3 regions of the Pseudocitrobacter cyperus genome follow, and region 3 is predicted to be linked to each of the others. Evidence: predicted binding sites of a transcription regulator. Region 3 holds the regulator's gene; each other region holds the start of a gene.
What was found. Region 3 encodes PurR, which represses purine synthesis genes. Its sites were predicted from a motif close to CANGCAAACGTTTGCNTG; they were not measured.

Region 1 (5,556 bases), on a different contig from region 3:
ATAGACATGCGCATTCATCATCGTTGGGAGGAATATTCATGGTATGCTACCACTTTGGACCCTGGTGATACCAGAAAAGGGCTTGTATGTTCGTGCCAGGGTAGCTATAGTGTCGCCCCTTCGCATCCTGGGTGTGAAGGCCGCGCAGTCAATCAGCAGGAAGGTGGCATGTCTGCAGAACCCGTCGATATTCACATTTTTGGCCGTTCGCTTCGCGTGAATTGCCCGCCTGAACAAAGGGATGCTTTGAATCAGGCTGCGGACGATCTGAATCAGCGGTTGCAAGATCTGAAAGAACGCACTAGAGTCACAAATACTGAGCAGTTGGTCTTCATCGCCGCGTTGAATATCAGCTATGAGTTAACTCAGGAAAAGTCCAAAACGCGCGATTACGCTTCCAGTATGGAGCAGCGCATTCGGATGCTTCAGCAGACCATTGAACAGGCATTGCTTGACCAGGGTCGCAGCACCGAAAAACCAGGGCAAAACTTTGAATAACACTTTGCAGTTTACTGTGGTAGAGTGACTGTGAAGAAAAAATTTCTCTGAGATGTTCGCAAGCGGGCCAGTCCCCTGAGCCGATATTTCATACCACAAGAATGTGGCGCTCCATGGTTGGTGAGCATGCTCGGCCCGTCCGAGAAGCCTTAAAACTGTGACGACGCATTCACCTTGAACCAAGGGTTCAAGGGTTACAGCCTGCGGCGGCATCTCGGAGATTCCCCTTCATTTACCACCTACCCCGTTATGACACAACTCCCTGAACTCGCACTCTCCCGACAAGACATCCGCAAGATGATTCGGCAAAAACGTCGCGAGATAACAGAACAGCAGCAAATCGATTTTGGCGAGCAAGCCGCATCACGCATGATGGCGTATCCGCCCATGGTGATGGCGCACACGGTCGCGCTGTTTTTGTCTTTTGATGGCGAGCTCGACACTCAACCGCTAATAGAACAACTCTGGCGAGCGGGTAAGCGCGTGTATCTGCCGGTACTTCACCCCTTCAGCCCCGGAAATCTGCTGTTTCTGCACTACCATCCACACAGCGAACTGGTCATTAACCGACTGAAAATTCACGAACCGAAACTCGATGTGCGCAATGTTCTGCCACTGAGCGAACTGGATGTGCTGATTACGCCGCTGGTCGCTTTCGACGAACAGGGGCAACGGCTGGGAATGGGCGGCGGGTTTTACGATCGCACGCTGCAAAACTGGCAGCATCATGGCATCAGCCCGGTAGGCTACGCGCACGATTGTCAGTTGGTGGAACGGCTGCCGGTTGAAGAGTGGGATATCCCGCTGCCAGCGGTGGTAACGCCGTCAAAAACCTGGGTGTGGTAGGGCGAAGTTTCCCACTTCGCCCCGATTGACTTTGCTGAATTTTTGACCTAAATTCCTCGGTAAAGGGTGAGGGAGGCGAACCTCCCTCCTGCGTCTTTGTTAATAGGCCGGGAAAGCGATTATTAACAGAATCAGCAGCATGATGACGTAGCTCATCATCGTCCCTTTCCTTATCAGAGCCCCTGCTTCGGTAGGGGCTTTCCCGTTTTAGCACCATGCTGCCCCTATCCTAATCTTTCTTACGCGCGCAAAATCGCCGTCGCGCGGCTTTAGTTGCCTATTACGACTCGCTTCGCAAAGGGTGATTACATACGTTTCAGAATGGAAAACAGCAGCGGATGAGCGGGAAAGTACAGGCAGGCCAGCGGCCCGCCCGTAAGTTAGTAAGAATCAGAACAGCATACGTGCGCGAACCGTGCCCGGAATCGCTTTCATGCTTTGCAGCGCTTTCTGCGCAACATCTTCTTCCGCTTCAATATCGATAACCACATAGCCCATCTGCGGCGTGGTTTGCAGGTACTGTGCGGCAATGTTGACGCCTTGCTCCGCGAAGATCTGGTTGATGGCGGTCAGTACGCCCGGGCGGTTTTCATGGATGTGCAGCAGGCGACGACCACCGTGGATCGGCAGCGAGACTTCCGGGAAGTTCACAGCAGAGAGCGTGGAGCCGTTGTCGGAGTATTTCGCCAGTTTACCCGCCACTTCCAGGCCGATATTTTCCTGCGCTTCCTGAGTTGAGCCCCCAATGTGCGGAGTCAGGATAACATTATCAAATTCACAAAGCGGAGAATTGAACGGATCGCTGTTCGTCGCCGGTTCGGTCGGGAAGACATCAATAGCCGCCCCCGCCAGATGTTTACGCGCCAGCGCATCGCACAGCGCCGGAATATCGACAACCGTACCACGCGAGGCGTTAATCAGCAGTGCGCCCGGCTTCATCAGCGCCAGCTCTTCCACGCCCATCATATTTTTGGTTGAGGCGTTTTCCGGCACATGCAAACTCACCACATCGCTCATGTTTAGCAAATCGGAGAGATGCTGAACCTGGGTGGCATTGCCCAACGGCAATTTGTTTTCAATGTCATAGAAGAATACGTGCATCCCCAGCGATTCCGCCAGAATACCGAGCTGAGTACCGATATGGCCATAACCGATAATGCCCAGTTTTTTACCGCGCGCTTCAAACGAGCCCACCGCCAGTTTATTCCACACGCCGCGGTGTGCTTTAGCATTCGCCTCCGGCACGCCGCGCAGCAACAGCAGCAGTTCGCCAATCACCAACTCAGCCACGGAACGGGTGTTCGAGAACGGTGCGTTAAAAACCGGTACGCCGCGTTTAGCTGCCGCGTTGAGATCGACCTGATTGGTGCCGATGCAGAAACAGCCCACTGCCACCAGTTTTTCCGCCGCCGCGAAAATCTCTTCGGTCAGATGAGTGCGGGAGCGCAGGCCGATGAAATGGGCATCACGGATGGACTCTTTCAGTTGTTCGCTGTCCAGAGCGCCTTTGTGAAACTCAATGTTGGTGTAACCTGCCGCACGAAGACTATCCAGCGCCTTCTGATGTACGCCTTCTACCAGCAGAAATTTAATTTTCTCTTTTTCCAGTGATACCTTAGCCATTTCCCCGCCCTGTCTTTGTTTTACTGATGTTGTGATGAACGAAAGTTCACCTAAGCAACATATCAAAAAAAACTATCACGGCAATCTAAACGTTTGCGTGTGACTCATGCAGAAAATTCACGCAGGAGGAAATGTCAGCATAAAATGCTGTGCATAAGAAATAAGCTGGGATGTTAATAAAGTGGTTTTGAGAAATGTGACACAAGTCACCAAAATCAGCCGAGTAAAAAAAATTGGGGGAAATGGGCTTCCCCCGGTCAGATCATTTCACGATGGTTTTAACACCATCAGCCGTACCGATGAGTGCCACATCAGCACCGCGATTGGCGAATAATCCCACGGTCACGACGCCTGGAATCGCGTTGATCGCGTTTTCCAGCGCGATAGCGTCGAGGATTTCCAGGCCATGCACATCCAGGATGACGTTACCGTTATCGGTGATCACGCCCTGACGGTACTCCGGGCGACCGCCCAGCTTAACCAGTTGACGTGCCACGCAGCTACGCGCCATTGGGATCACTTCTACCGGCAGCGGGAAGTTCCCCAGGATATCAACCTGTTTAGAGGCATCCGCGATGCAGATGAACTTGTCCGCCACAGAGGCAATAATCTTTTCACGCGTTAACGCCGCACCGCCGCCTTTGATCATCTGCATATGACCGTTGATCTCATCGGCGCCATCAACGTAGATACCCAGACGGTCGACTTCATTGAGGTCAAAAACGGTGATCCCGAGGCTTTTCAGTTTCTCGGTGGAAGCATCAGAGCTGGATACCGCTCCTTCAATCTGCCCTTTCATGGTGCCCAGCGCGTCGATAAAATGCGCGGCTGTAGAGCCCGTACCCACACCGACGATAGTGCCCGGTTGTACATATTGAAGCGCCGCCCAGCCTACTGCTTTTTTCAGTTCATCCTGCGTCATGATTATTGCCCATGCTGTAATGATATTTGGCGCATTATAGAACATCTGAACGCATTGTCGCATTGCGCCAGGCACCAATTTCGTCTGTAACTACCCGCAATTTATGTCATAGTGCGAGATAACGATTTTAGAGGAGCACCTCAACGTAATGAAACGTCCTGACTACAGAACATTACAGGCGCTGGATGCGGTTATTCGGGAACGCGGTTTTGAGCGCGCGGCGCAAAAACTATGCATTACCCAATCAGCCGTATCGCAGAGAATCAAACAACTGGAAAACATGTTCGGGCAACCGTTGCTGGTGCGAACCGTTCCGCCACGCCCTACAGAGCAGGGGCAAAAACTGCTGGCGCTGCTGCGTCAGGTAGAACTACTGGAAGATGAGTGGCTGGGCGATGAGCAGACAGGTTCCACGCCGCTGCTGCTGTCGCTGGCTGTCAACGCCGACAGCCTTGCAACCTGGCTGCTGCCGGCGCTTGCCGACGTGCTGGTCAACTCTCCGATTCGCCTCAATTTGCAGGTTGAGGATGAAACCCGAACCCAGGAGCGTCTGCGCCGGGGCGAAGTTGTGGGGGCGGTGAGTATCCAGCCGCAAGCGTTGCCAAGCTGCCTGGTCGATCAACTGGGCGCGCTGGACTACCTTTTCGTCGGTTCAAAAGCCTTTGCTGAGCGCTACTTTCCCAATGGCGTAACGCGCTCGGCGCTGTTAAAAGCGCCAGCCGTTGCATTCGACCATCTGGACGATATGCATCAGGCTTTCCTGCAACAAAACTTCGACCTGCCGCCGGGGAGCGTGCCATGTCATATCGTGAACTCGTCGGAAGCCTTCGTGCAACTGGCGCGTCAGGGCACAACCTGTTGCATGATCCCGCATTTGCAGATTGAAAAGGAGTTAGCGTCTGGCGAGCTGATAGATTTGACGCCAGGGCTGTTTCAGCGTCGGATGCTGTACTGGCACCGCTTCGCGCCGGAAAGCCGCATGATGCGTAATGTAACGGACGCGCTGCTGGAGTATGGGCGTCGGGTATTAAGACAGGATTAATGGTGAAACGCCGGATGACGTGAAGCCATCCGGCAAAGCTATCATTACTGCGCTTTCGCGGGCGCTGCAGTCTGTGACTGAGCCGGTTGTAGCTCAAACACGACATCGACCTGATCGCCAAACTGAATCGTCGGCTGCTCATAGGTCTCTTGTGCAGATACAGGCGCGGCATCCGCCTTCATCATGCGCACCATCGGGCTTGGCTGATAATTCGACACATGGTAACGCACGCTATAAACCGGCCCCAGTTTGCTGTTAAATCCTGCCGCCAGCTCTTTCGCCTGATGAATAGCGTCATCAATCGCCGCTTTACGCGCTTTATCTTTGTAGGCATCCGGCTGAGCCACGCCCAGCGACACAGAACGAATTTCATTCAGGCCTGCTTTCAACGCGCCATCCAGCAGGGAATTAAGTTTATCCAGTTGGCGCAGGGTGACTTCAACAGTACGTACCGCGCGATAACCTTTCAGAATGCTTTTACCATTTTGATAGTCATAATCGGGCTGAGTACGCAGGTTAGCCGAGCTGATATCCTTTTTCGCTACACCATTTTGCTCAAGGAAGGAGAGGTACTGCGCCACGCGCTGATCCGCCTGTTTCTTGGCTGTTGCCGCATCTTTAGCCG
Region 2 (5,556 bases), on a different contig from region 3:
TCGGGCACGCAATCAAAACACCATGCATAGTTTGGTGCCGTGGGATCGAGATCGAATTGATGCTTCATCCACTGTCCCCCCCAGATGCCGGGGTCGAAAAAAGGCATCACGCGGAAGGGGCGTTTCGTGGTTTGTTGTAGGCCGGCACGCAGGGCTTCGCCGCTGACCATCGCGGGGTTGCCGGGTTGGGTGGTATCCAACAGAAAATCGGCGCGCTGCAGCAGCGGTGTTTTATGTCGGTCGAAGACCCGCCACTCAATAAAAAAGGCGCGTTTATAGCGACGAAGCATATCTTCATCGCGATTTTCCGCACCCCAGTTTCCCAGCTCGCCACGGCGCATCCGCTGCTGGATTTCCCATCTTGGCAGGTCTGCGTAGATCAGCACATCCCCCGAGTGCACCAGCGCAGCGCCAGGGCCATAAATAATCGTCAGCCCCTGATTTTCTCTGGCCTGTTCGCGTAAATTCTCTATTTTCTGAGAGTCAAAAAACTCATTTAAATGATGGCAGGAAAGTACACCGAAAACGCGGTCGTCGGTGAGGTTGCGTGCCAGCAAATGGTGTAATGCTGTTTTATCCAGACGTGCAGATTCGACGTTCAGAAGCAGGCTGGGTGTCAACAGAGGAAAGAGATGTCGCTCCAGCTCATTCAGGTCAACGCCAGGGTAGCAATCCACAATAAGCGTCGCCTTCGACTGCTGCGCTAAGCGCTGACGCAGGGTAGCGATAATCGGCTCCCAGCCCTGCCAGGCATCATGATCGTATCCGCTAATCGCGACCTCAGGGTACTTATCGTAAACGGTGTGGGTCATCGGTAATCTCCTTCGTCTTTGAATTAAGATTAATCGATTAACCGTTTTAGGAAAGAGTGGTTAACGCGATTAACCTGCCAGTTTTCACAAGTCGCGGCTATTCCAGCAGGAGAGTGTGAAGCGACTCACAGGCATTAATGCAAATAAAAGGTTATTCGATTAATCTAAAGGGAAAAGAGAGGTGATGATGACAACGATAACCCTGGCGCAGGTCGCCGCGCACGCAGGTGTATCCACCGCGACCGTATCGATGGTATTGCGCAACCGGGGGCGGATTTCTCAGGCAACCCGTGAACGGGTGCTGAAAGCGCTGGATGATACAGGCTATGTCTATAACCAAACGGCCGCTAACCTGCGCAATCGCCGCAGTAATCAGGTCGGTTTGCTACTGCACGACATTACAAACCCGTTTTATGGTGAAATGACGGCTGGGTTGAGTCATGAGATGGAACGGCATGAGCTACTGCTCTTTCTGGCGAACAGTGAAGAGTCCGGCGAGCGCCAGCAGCGATTTGTCGATTCATTGATGCGTAACAGCGCCTGCGGGATGGTGTTGTGCGCGGCGCGAGAAACGCCGCAATCCTTTTTCGATGGCCTGAAACGGCGCAACATTCCGGCGATCATGGTTGTCAGGCCGCTTAACGATCCGGATTTTGATTTTGTCGGCACCGACAATTTTCTCGGCACCCAGATGGCGACGGCGCACCTGATTAAGCTGGGGCATCGGAATATTGCGTTTATAGGCGGCAGTCAAAATTCCGGCACCCGCGCCCAGCGAATTGGCGGTTTTACCAGTAAACTTCTGGAAAACGGTATTTCACCCAATGCCGAGTGGATAGTGACGTCTCAGGCCAGCCAAAGCGATGGGGCGCGGGTGGCAGAGGAACTTCTGCATCGTTATCCGCAAATCACCGCCGCGGTGTGTTATCAGGATATCGTCGCGCTGGGAGTGATGCTCACCCTGCGCAAAAGGGGGCGTGAGCCGGGGCGAGACTTTGCGCTGGTGGGTTTTGATGATATTACTGAGGCAGCGCTGGTGCAGCCTGCATTAACCACGGTCTCCGTCGCGGCCAAAGAAATTGGCCGCAAAGCAGGGGAGTTGCTCTATAGCCGTATTCAGGGCAACGATGAGCCGCCAAAGCGGATTATTCTGCCGCCCGCGCTGGTGATCCGCCAGTCCTGTGGTTTCGCTCCCGCAGAATAAGAACGTTACGCTTGATATGTGATTCCAGCCCATGATTCGTCCTTTCCGATGAATCATGGCTTTTACTGATATTCCCCTCTGTTTATCATTTAATTCTAATTATGGACGTTTTCAACTGGCAGCCTGCGGGCGGGCTGGTTACTCTGAGAACGGTTTACGCAAAATTAACAAAAGAGAATAGCTATGCATGATGCACAAATCCGTGTCGCCATTGCCGGTGCTGGCGGACGTATGGGACGCCAGTTAATTCAGGCGGCAATCGCAATGGACGGCGTTCAGTTGGGCGCGGCGCTGGAACGCGAAGGATCAAGCCTGTTGGGCAGCGATGCGGGCGAGCTGGCGGGCGCGGGGAAAACCGGCGTTACCGTTCAGAGTAGCCTCGACGCGGTTAAAGATGATTTTGATGTATTTATCGATTTTACCCGCCCGGAAGGCACGCTGACGCATCTGGCGTTCTGTCGTGAACACGGGAAAGGCATGGTTATTGGAACCACTGGTTTTGATGATGCCGGCAAGCAGGCGATCCGCGATGCCTCTCAGGAGATAGCGATTGTCTTTGCGGCCAACTTCAGCGTGGGGGTAAACGTCATGCTTAAGTTGCTGGAGAAAGCCGCCAAAGTGATGGGCGACTATACCGACATCGAAATTATTGAAGCACATCATCGCCATAAAGTTGATGCGCCGTCAGGCACTGCGCTGGCAATGGGTGAGGCGATTGCCGGGGCGCTGGATAAAGATCTCAAGGAGTGCGCCGTTTACAGCCGTGAAGGTTATACGGGTGAGCGTGTGCCGGGTACCATTGGTTTTGCCACCGTGCGGGCGGGCGATATCGTCGGTGAACATACGGCGATGTTCGCCGATATTGGCGAACGTGTGGAGATCACCCACAAAGCCTCCAGCCGCATGACATTTGCCAACGGAGCGGTGCGTTCCGCTTTGTGGCTTAAAGCCAGGAAAAACGGTCTTTTTGATATGCGCGATGTGCTTAATTTGAATGAATTATAGTATTTATTACCCATCGTGATGTGGTATTGCAATCAGTAAGACATTGATTGCATAGGGCAATATTTTATTGCCCTTTATTTTATCTGTTTTTAGTTACTTTTCTCTTCTTGTTTCCTATAAAAGCACATTATCCGTCCATTTTTTGTTGTTTGAATGTAAATTTTGACCGGATGGTCTACTTTTTTCTCCCTTAATCCCATTTTTAACATTCTTCTTGCCGCGCAAGCGTTTTCTGTGGGTAGTTAGGTGATCTTTTTGCCAGCTAAAAGCGTTAGTTAAATCCAGTGGCGCAAAATAATAATAAAAAATGCCCTTTAAGGTAGACTTTTGTCCGGGCTCTCTCTAGAATGCCGCCGTTTGCCAGAAATTCAAAGGTAAGCAGATTTGCATTGATTTATGTCACCATTGTGAATTAATATGCAAATAAAGTGAGTGAATATTCTCTGGAGGGTGTTTTGATTAAGTCAGCGCTATTGGTTCTGGAAGACGGAACCCAGTTTCACGGTCGGGCCATAGGGGCAACAGGTTCGGCGGTTGGGGAAGTTGTTTTCAATACGTCTTTGACCGGTTATCAAGAAATCCTCACTGATCCTTCCTATTCTCGCCAAATCGTTACTCTTACTTATCCTCATATCGGCAATGTCGGCACCAATGCTGCTGACGAAGAGTCTTCTCAGGTTCACGCGCAAGGTCTGGTTATTCGCGACCTGCCGCTGATTGCCAGCAACTACCGCAATACAGAAGATCTCTCTTCTTACCTGAAGCGCCATAACATCGTGGCGATTGCCGATATCGATACCCGTAAGCTGACGCGTCTGCTGCGCGAAAAGGGCGCACAAAACGGCTGCATTATTGCAGGCGATAACCTGGACGCCGCACTGGCGCAGGAAAAAGCGAAAGCCTTCCCTGGTCTGAACGGGATGGATCTGGCAAAAGAAGTCACCACCCGCGAATCCTATAGCTGGACGCAGGGTAGCTGGACGCTGGCAGAAGAACTGCCGGAAGCGAAAAAAGAAGAAGAACTGCCATTCCACGTCGTTGCCTACGATTTTGGCGCGAAACGCAATATTCTGCGTATGCTGGTGGATCGCGGCTGCCGCCTGACCATTGTTCCGGCACAAACTTCTGCAGAAGATGTGCTGAAAATGAATCCGGACGGCGTGTTCCTTTCCAATGGCCCTGGCGACCCGGCACCGTGTGATTACGCAATTACCGCTATCCAGAAATTCCTCGAAACCGACATCCCGGTCTTCGGCATCTGCCTCGGCCATCAGCTTCTGGCGCTGGCGAGCGGGGCGAAGACCATCAAGATGAAGTTCGGCCACCACGGCGGCAACCATCCGGTGAAAGATATCGATAATAACGTGGTGATGATCACCGCGCAGAACCACGGTTTTGCCGTCGATGAAGCGACGCTGCCGGCAAACCTGCGCGTGACGCATAAATCCCTGTTTGATGGCACGCTGCAGGGTATCCACCGTACCGATAAGCCAGCGTTCAGTTTCCAGGGCCACCCGGAAGCGAGCCCAGGCCCGCACGATGCCGCACCGCTGTTCGACCACTTTATCGAGCTTATCGAGCAATACCGTCAGTCCGCGAAATAATCAGGAGTTATAAGAGCCATGCCAAAACGTACAGACATAAAAAGTATCCTGATTCTGGGTGCGGGCCCGATCGTTATCGGCCAGGCGTGTGAGTTTGACTACTCCGGCGCCCAGGCGTGTAAAGCGCTGCGCGAAGAGGGTTATCGCGTTATCCTGGTGAACTCCAACCCGGCAACCATCATGACCGACCCGGAAATGGCCGATGCGACCTACATCGAGCCGATTCAGTGGGAGGTGGTGCGTAAGATTATTGAAAAAGAGCGCCCGGATGCGGTGCTGCCGACCATGGGCGGCCAGACGGCGCTGAACTGTGCGCTGGAACTCGAGCGTCAGGGCGTGCTCGAAGAGTTCGGCGTCACCATGATTGGTGCCACTGCCGATGCGATTGATAAAGCAGAAGATCGTCGCCGCTTCGACGTGGCGATGAAGAAAATCGGCCTTGATACGGCGCGTTCCGGTATCGCGCACACCATGGAAGAAGCTTTGGCGGTCGCCGCTGAAGTCGGCTTCCCGTGCATTATCCGCCCTTCCTTCACCATGGGCGGCACCGGCGGCGGTATCGCTTATAACCGCGAAGAGTTCGAAGAGATTTGCGAACGCGGGCTGGATCTCTCCCCAACCAACGAACTGCTGATTGATGAGTCGCTGATTGGCTGGAAAGAGTACGAGATGGAAGTGGTGCGTGATAAAAACGATAACTGCATCATCGTCTGCTCTATCGAAAACTTCGATGCGATGGGCATCCACACCGGTGACTCCATCACCGTAGCCCCGGCGCAAACCCTGACCGATAAAGAGTATCAAATCATGCGTAACGCCTCGATGGCGGTACTGCGTGAAATCGGCGTCGAAACCGGCGGCTCTAACGTTCAGTTCTCGGTTAACCCGAAAAATGGTCGTCTGATTGTTATCGAAATGAACCCGCGTGTGT
Region 3 (5,556 bases):
CATTCCCACCAGCCGTCCATATAACTTTCACCCAACCCCAGTGAACCTTCCTGCAAAACACGCTTAAAGAATTGGGGATTTTTCACCTGCAAGTCGGCAGGGCCGTTACCGTTAATTTCGATGCCCGCCCGGCTTAACAATTCGTTGGTGATGCGGTACCAGTCATCATTCGGTACGCTAACTTCTTCTATACACGATGAGCTCATAGCTTCTCCATCCGACCCGGTGATCAGAACCTTAAAACAGCGTAGACGCTTTTTTGAGTTTGTGAGAAATCTCACGGATAGCCCGTGAGCCTGCTATCCGACGTAGCACAGAGGAAGGGAGATTACCCTTGCCGAAATGACCATCCATGGAGAACCGGGAGGCGTCCTCCTCCCGTTAAAAATAATAACGTCTGTAATTATGTGATACGGATCCAGTATAGGACGCAAAATCTACTGATTCAATTAAAAATCTTAGCAAACTAATTACGGCTTCATAACATTGATATTTATCATTTTATGCGCGAGATGATTCCTTTGGTGAATCATTTTCGACAATGCGCGCGCCAGCCTGCATCTTGTAGCCGATACCTGCGAGCACAACGGTGGCCACCATCACGCTGGTGGTCGCCAGCAGAGGTGCGGCAATCAATGATGAAACGACCAGACTGGCGAGGAAGCACAGCCCCAGTTGCAGCGTATTTTGTAAGGCGGCCGCACGCCCGGTAGCCTGCGGGAATGGGCGCAGAGCGCGGGCGACGACGATAGGATAGATAGCGCCGTTTGCCATTGCCATCACGCAGAACGGGATCAGCAGGGCGGTCAGCGAGACATGCGGTGTCAGACCGACGCCCCAGGTGGCAAACACGCTAATGGCGAACAGCATCAACAACCACGGCAGGAGCTTGCCGCCATCCCATTTTTGCAGCGCCGCGCGGCAGCCGTAGCCGCCTATCAGGAAGGCGATGGTCTGCGGAACATAGCTCAGACCAATGGCTGTCGGGCTGTAACCCATGGCATTGAGGATAAATGGCGACCCGGTCAGCCAGGCAAAGAAGCTGGCGGAACAGGCGGCGTATATCAACACGTTGCCGCGGTAATCCTGACTGCGCAGCAGCTTCATAAAGGTCAGTTTGTCCGGGTTTGCGGACACTTTCGGGTGGGCGGGCTTCAGGCGCAGCGCCGGGATCATCAAAATCAGCGTAATGATAAACAGCGTGGTGAAAATAGCCTGCCACTCGAAGTGATGCAGGATCCAGCTTCCCAGCAGGGGGGCCAGTGCCGGAGAGAGGCCAACCAGCGGCATAATCGTGGCGAAAATACGGTTGATACGCTGCGCCGGATAGTAGTCTGTGACCATTGCCTGCCAGGTGACAGCCGCTGCGCAGACGCCGACCGCCTGGATAAAACGCAGCACCAGCAGTATGCTGGCATCGCGCACCCACAGCATTCCCAGGCAGCCGAAGGCGAAAATCGCCAGGCCTGTTAACAAAATCGGTTTGCGGCCATAACGGTCAGAGAGCGGCCCCCACAGCAGTTGCGCGATAGCAAATCCGGCAAGGAACAGACTCAGGCTGGCACTGACGGCAGACGCCGGTGTTTGCAAATCGCTCTGAATGGCGGCAAAGGCCGGAAGATACATATCAGTGGCCAGGAAGCCCAATACGCTCAGGCCCGCCAGCCAGACTAAAAATCCTTTCCCAGGTTGCATAAAAACGCCTTTTCTTGTGTCGGAAGAGGCTGAGAGTGTAGAGAGTGAAATCTGGCTTGTGAAACGCTAATATTTGCGGCCTGGTTTCAAAAATTTTGTAGGCAGAGCATGTGGTCTGAATATTCACTGGAAGTGGTTGATGCCGTTGCGCGTAACGGCAGCTTTAGCGGTGCGGCGAATGAACTGCACCGGGTACCTTCAGCAATCAGTTACACGGTGCGGCAACTGGAAGAGTGGCTGGCGGTTCCGCTGTTCGAACGCCGTCATCGCGATGTTGAGCTGACGCCTGCGGGGGCGTGGTTTTTGAAAGAAGGGCGTTCTGTTATCAAAAAAATGCAGATCACTCGTCAGCAGTGCCAGCAAATTGCCAATGGCTGGCGCGGTCAACTGGCCATTGCGGTTGATAATATCGTCAGGCCTGAGCGCACCCGGCAGATGATTGTCGATTTCTATCGGCACTTCAGTGATGTTGAACTGCTGGTTTATCAGGAAGTGTTCAACGGCGTCTGGGATGCGCTGGCAGATGGCCGGGTTGAGCTGGCGATTGGCGCGACGCAGGCGATCCCCGTTGGGGGGCGTTATGCCTTTCGCGATATGGGTATGCTGAGCTGGCAGTGCGTGGTGGCAAGCCAGCATCCTCTGGCGAAGATGAGCGGGCCATTTAGCGATGATACATTGCGCAACTGGCCTTCGCTGGTGCGTGAGGATACTTCGCGCTCGTTGCCAAAACGAATCACCTGGCTGCTGGATAACCAGAAACGGGTTGTGGTACCAGACTGGGGCTCTTCAGAGACCTGTTTATCCGCGGGGCTTTGCGTCGGAATGGTGCCAGAACATTTTGCGCGTCCGAAGATAGACACGGGCGAGTGGGTGGCACTGGAACTGGAAAACCCTTTTCCGGATGCGGCTTGTTGTCTGACGTGGCAGCAAAACGATACATCTGTAGCGTTAGGCTGGCTGCTGGACTATCTGGGCGACAGTGAAACGCTGAACAGCGAGTGGCTGCGAACGCCGGAAAATGGCGTTCGCAGAGAGCCTTAACGACGGTAATCGCGGAAGGGGCCGTCGGCGACGGAACGGCGCTCGATGAGGCGCGGATGGACTTCAATCGACTGCGACTCTTCGCGTTTGCTGACAATTCTGTCCATCAGCATATTAAAGGCGGTTTCCCCGAGGGAGTCTTTAGGCTGGTGGATAGTGGTCAACGCCGGCGTAAAGAAGCGAGAGTTGCGCACGTTGTCGTAACCAATCAGGGAGATATCCTGCGGGACGCGTAGTCCCATTTCATCAGCGGCGCAGAGCGCACCCATCGCCATGACATCACCACCGCAGAAAATGGCCGTCGGACGCGGATTCTGCGAGAGGATTTGCTGCATGGCGCGATAGCCGGATTCAGGCTCGAAATCACCCTGAACGATCCAGTTGGACGGCACATTAATATGCATCTCTTCCATCGCTTTCATAAAACCGGCCAGGCGGCCCGCACCGGTGTTACGCTCAAGCGGGCCGGGGATGACGCCAATTTCGCGGTGGCCACGTTCCACCAGATAACGGCCTGCCATATAGCCACCTTCGAAGGCGTTATCAATGACCGAGTCAGTAAAATCAGCTTTGGCTTCGCCCCAGTCCATCACCACCATCGGAATATTGCGATACTCTTCCAGCATCTGCAGCAGCGATTCCGGATATTCAGAACACATCACCAGCAGGCCGTCTACGCGCTTTTGCGCCATCATAGAGAGGTAAGCGCGCTGCTTCTCAAGATTGTTCCAGGCGTTGCCAAGGATCAGGGTATAGCCTTTCTGAAAACAGTTTTTCTCAACGGCTTCAATTATTTCAGCGAAGTAGGCCGCTTCACTACTGGTTGCCAACAAACCAATGGATTTGGTGTGATTGACTTTCAGACTACGGGCGACGGCGCTTGGAGAGTAGTGGAGCTCTTTGATTGCCGCCCATACCGCTTCCCGCGTATCCTCGGCGACAAAGCGCGTCTTGTTAATCACATGTGATACAGTTGTAGTGGAAACGTTTGCGCGTTTCGCTACATCTTTAATAGTTGCCATTCCATCTCACTCCAGACCCGGGCCTGCCCCCGTTCGATTAACTACGAAAACGTTTGCCTTCACTCACCCTGACGCAATGTTATGAATTGCGGTTCGCCGGGAAAACGACACAGGACGACAGGAGGGGGTCAATGGCCGATACACTTATAAATTAGCGTCGAATTTTGTCTGATCTTTGGCAAAAGTGGAAGCGCAAAATCGGTTATCGTGTGAAATCAGAGAAGATTTTTGCTATTAAGTGTGCAAAAATGATTTAACTCACTTTTGGTGTGGTGATAACAAGGAGAAAAATTGATGAGTACTGAACTGAAGATGTCAATTACCACGACGGTTATTACGCTGGCGCTGATCGTGGCGGCCGGGCTAACTGCCGTCCTGCATTAATTCATTTCGCAGGGAGAGTTCACTCTCCCTCACTTCAATTCCTCATATCGATTGTTATCACATCAGCAAAACTATTTTGCTAATTTGTACACTTCTGTTTTTTTGTGATCGATGTCATGCTTTTGCCTTCAGTTGTCACGCCGTCCAGATTTGCGGCAAACCGGAGTCATTGCATGAAAGTCAATTTTCCCTTACTGGCGTTAGCCATTGGCGCATTTGGGATTGGCACCACCGAATTTTCGCCGATGGGGCTCTTACCTGTTATCGCTGAAGGGGTTGATGTTTCAATTCCTGCCGCAGGTATGTTAATCAGCGCCTACGCTGTAGGGGTGATGGTGGGTGCGCCGCTGATGACGTTACTGCTCTCCCATCGTGCGCGGCGCAATGCCTTAATCTTCCTGATGACGATTTTCACCCTCGGCAATGTGCTCTCGGCTATCGCGCCGGATTACACCACCCTGATGCTCTCGCGCATTATTACCAGCCTCAACCATGGCGCATTCTTTGGCCTGGGCTCGGTGGTTGCGGCAAGCGTGGTGCCAAAACACAAACAAGCCAGCGCGGTCGCCACTATGTTTATGGGGCTGACGATTGCCAACATCGGCGGTGTTCCCGCAGCCACCTGGCTTGGCGAAACCATCGGCTGGCGGATGTCGTTCCTGGCAACGGCGGGTCTTGGCGTGATTTCGATAGTTAGCCTGTGGCTCTCGTTACCGCAGGGCGGGGCAGGTGAAAAACCGGATGTGAAACGCGAACTTTCGGTGCTGGTGCGCCCGCAGGTGCTTTCCGCTTTGCTGACGACGGTGCTCGGTGCGGGAGCGATGTTTACGCTCTATACCTATATTTCGCCGGTATTGCACACCATTACCGATGCATCCTCTACCTTTATCACATTGATGCTGGTGCTGATTGGCGTCGGTTTTTCTCTGGGGAACTACCTCGGCGGTAAGTTTGCCGATCGTTCCGTCAGCGGCACGCTGAAGGGATTTTTGTTGCTTCTGATGTTGATAATGCTGGCGATACCGTTCCTTGCGCGCACGGAAATCGGTGCTGCGGTCAGCATGGTTATCTGGGGAGCCGCGACCTTCGCTGTCGTGCCACCACTGCAGATGCGTGTGATGCGTGTGGCTCATGAAGCGCCAGGGCTCTCGTCTTCGGTTAATATCGGGGCGTTTAATCTGGGCAATGCGTTGGGCGCAGTTGCGGGCGGAGCGGTAATTTCCGGCGGCCTGGGTTACAGCTTTGTGCCGGTGATGGGGGCGATTGTGGCAGGGCTGGCGCTGTTGTTGGTATTTTTCAGCAGTCGCTCACAGCGTGAAGAGATTATCGTTAGCCAGTAACAGAAACGCAGAAGGGGTTTCCTTCTGCGTTATTTCATTATGCCGCCAGATTTTCAGCAACAAACGCCCAGTTC

Region 1: serA (phosphoglycerate dehydrogenase) is a predicted target of PurR. The motif match lies at 3,050-3,067, and genes of this name have one in related genera.
Region 2: carA (glutamine-hydrolyzing carbamoyl-phosphate synthase small subunit) is a predicted target of PurR. The motif match lies at 3,368-3,385, and genes of this name have one in related genera.

What each region holds. Positions count from the first base shown of each region.
Region 1 is NZ_JAYMYY010000003.1:54,097-59,652, reverse strand. Features, by position in the region: gene VSR74_RS11890 (YecA/YgfB family protein) at 1-8, opposite strand, end outside; gene zapA (cell division protein ZapA) at 169-498, shown strand; RNA gene ssrS (6S RNA) at 540-723, shown strand; gene VSR74_RS11875 (5-formyltetrahydrofolate cyclo-ligase) at 748-1,344, shown strand; gene serA (phosphoglycerate dehydrogenase) at 1,735-2,967, opposite strand; gene rpiA (ribose-5-phosphate isomerase RpiA) at 3,230-3,889, opposite strand; gene argP (DNA-binding transcriptional regulator ArgP) at 4,038-4,931, shown strand; gene VSR74_RS11855 (oxidative stress defense protein) at 4,976-5,556, opposite strand, start outside.
Region 2 is NZ_JAYMYY010000002.1:203,944-209,499, reverse strand. Features, by position in the region: gene VSR74_RS09740 (class I mannose-6-phosphate isomerase) at 1-812, opposite strand, end outside; gene VSR74_RS09735 (LacI family DNA-binding transcriptional regulator) at 1,000-2,016, shown strand; gene dapB (4-hydroxy-tetrahydrodipicolinate reductase) at 2,200-3,021, shown strand; gene carA (glutamine-hydrolyzing carbamoyl-phosphate synthase small subunit) at 3,477-4,625, shown strand; gene carB (carbamoyl-phosphate synthase large subunit) at 4,644-5,556, shown strand, end outside.
Region 3 is NZ_JAYMYY010000001.1:340,483-346,038, forward strand. Features, by position in the region: gene cfa (cyclopropane fatty acyl phospholipid synthase) at 1-206, opposite strand, end outside; gene punC (purine nucleoside transporter PunC) at 502-1,695, opposite strand; gene punR (DNA-binding transcriptional activator PunR) at 1,804-2,736, shown strand; gene purR (HTH-type transcriptional repressor PurR) at 2,733-3,758, opposite strand; gene cydH (cytochrome bd-I oxidase subunit CydH) at 4,053-4,142, shown strand; gene VSR74_RS01695 (MFS transporter) at 4,316-5,482, shown strand; gene sodB (superoxide dismutase [Fe]) at 5,520-5,556, opposite strand, start outside.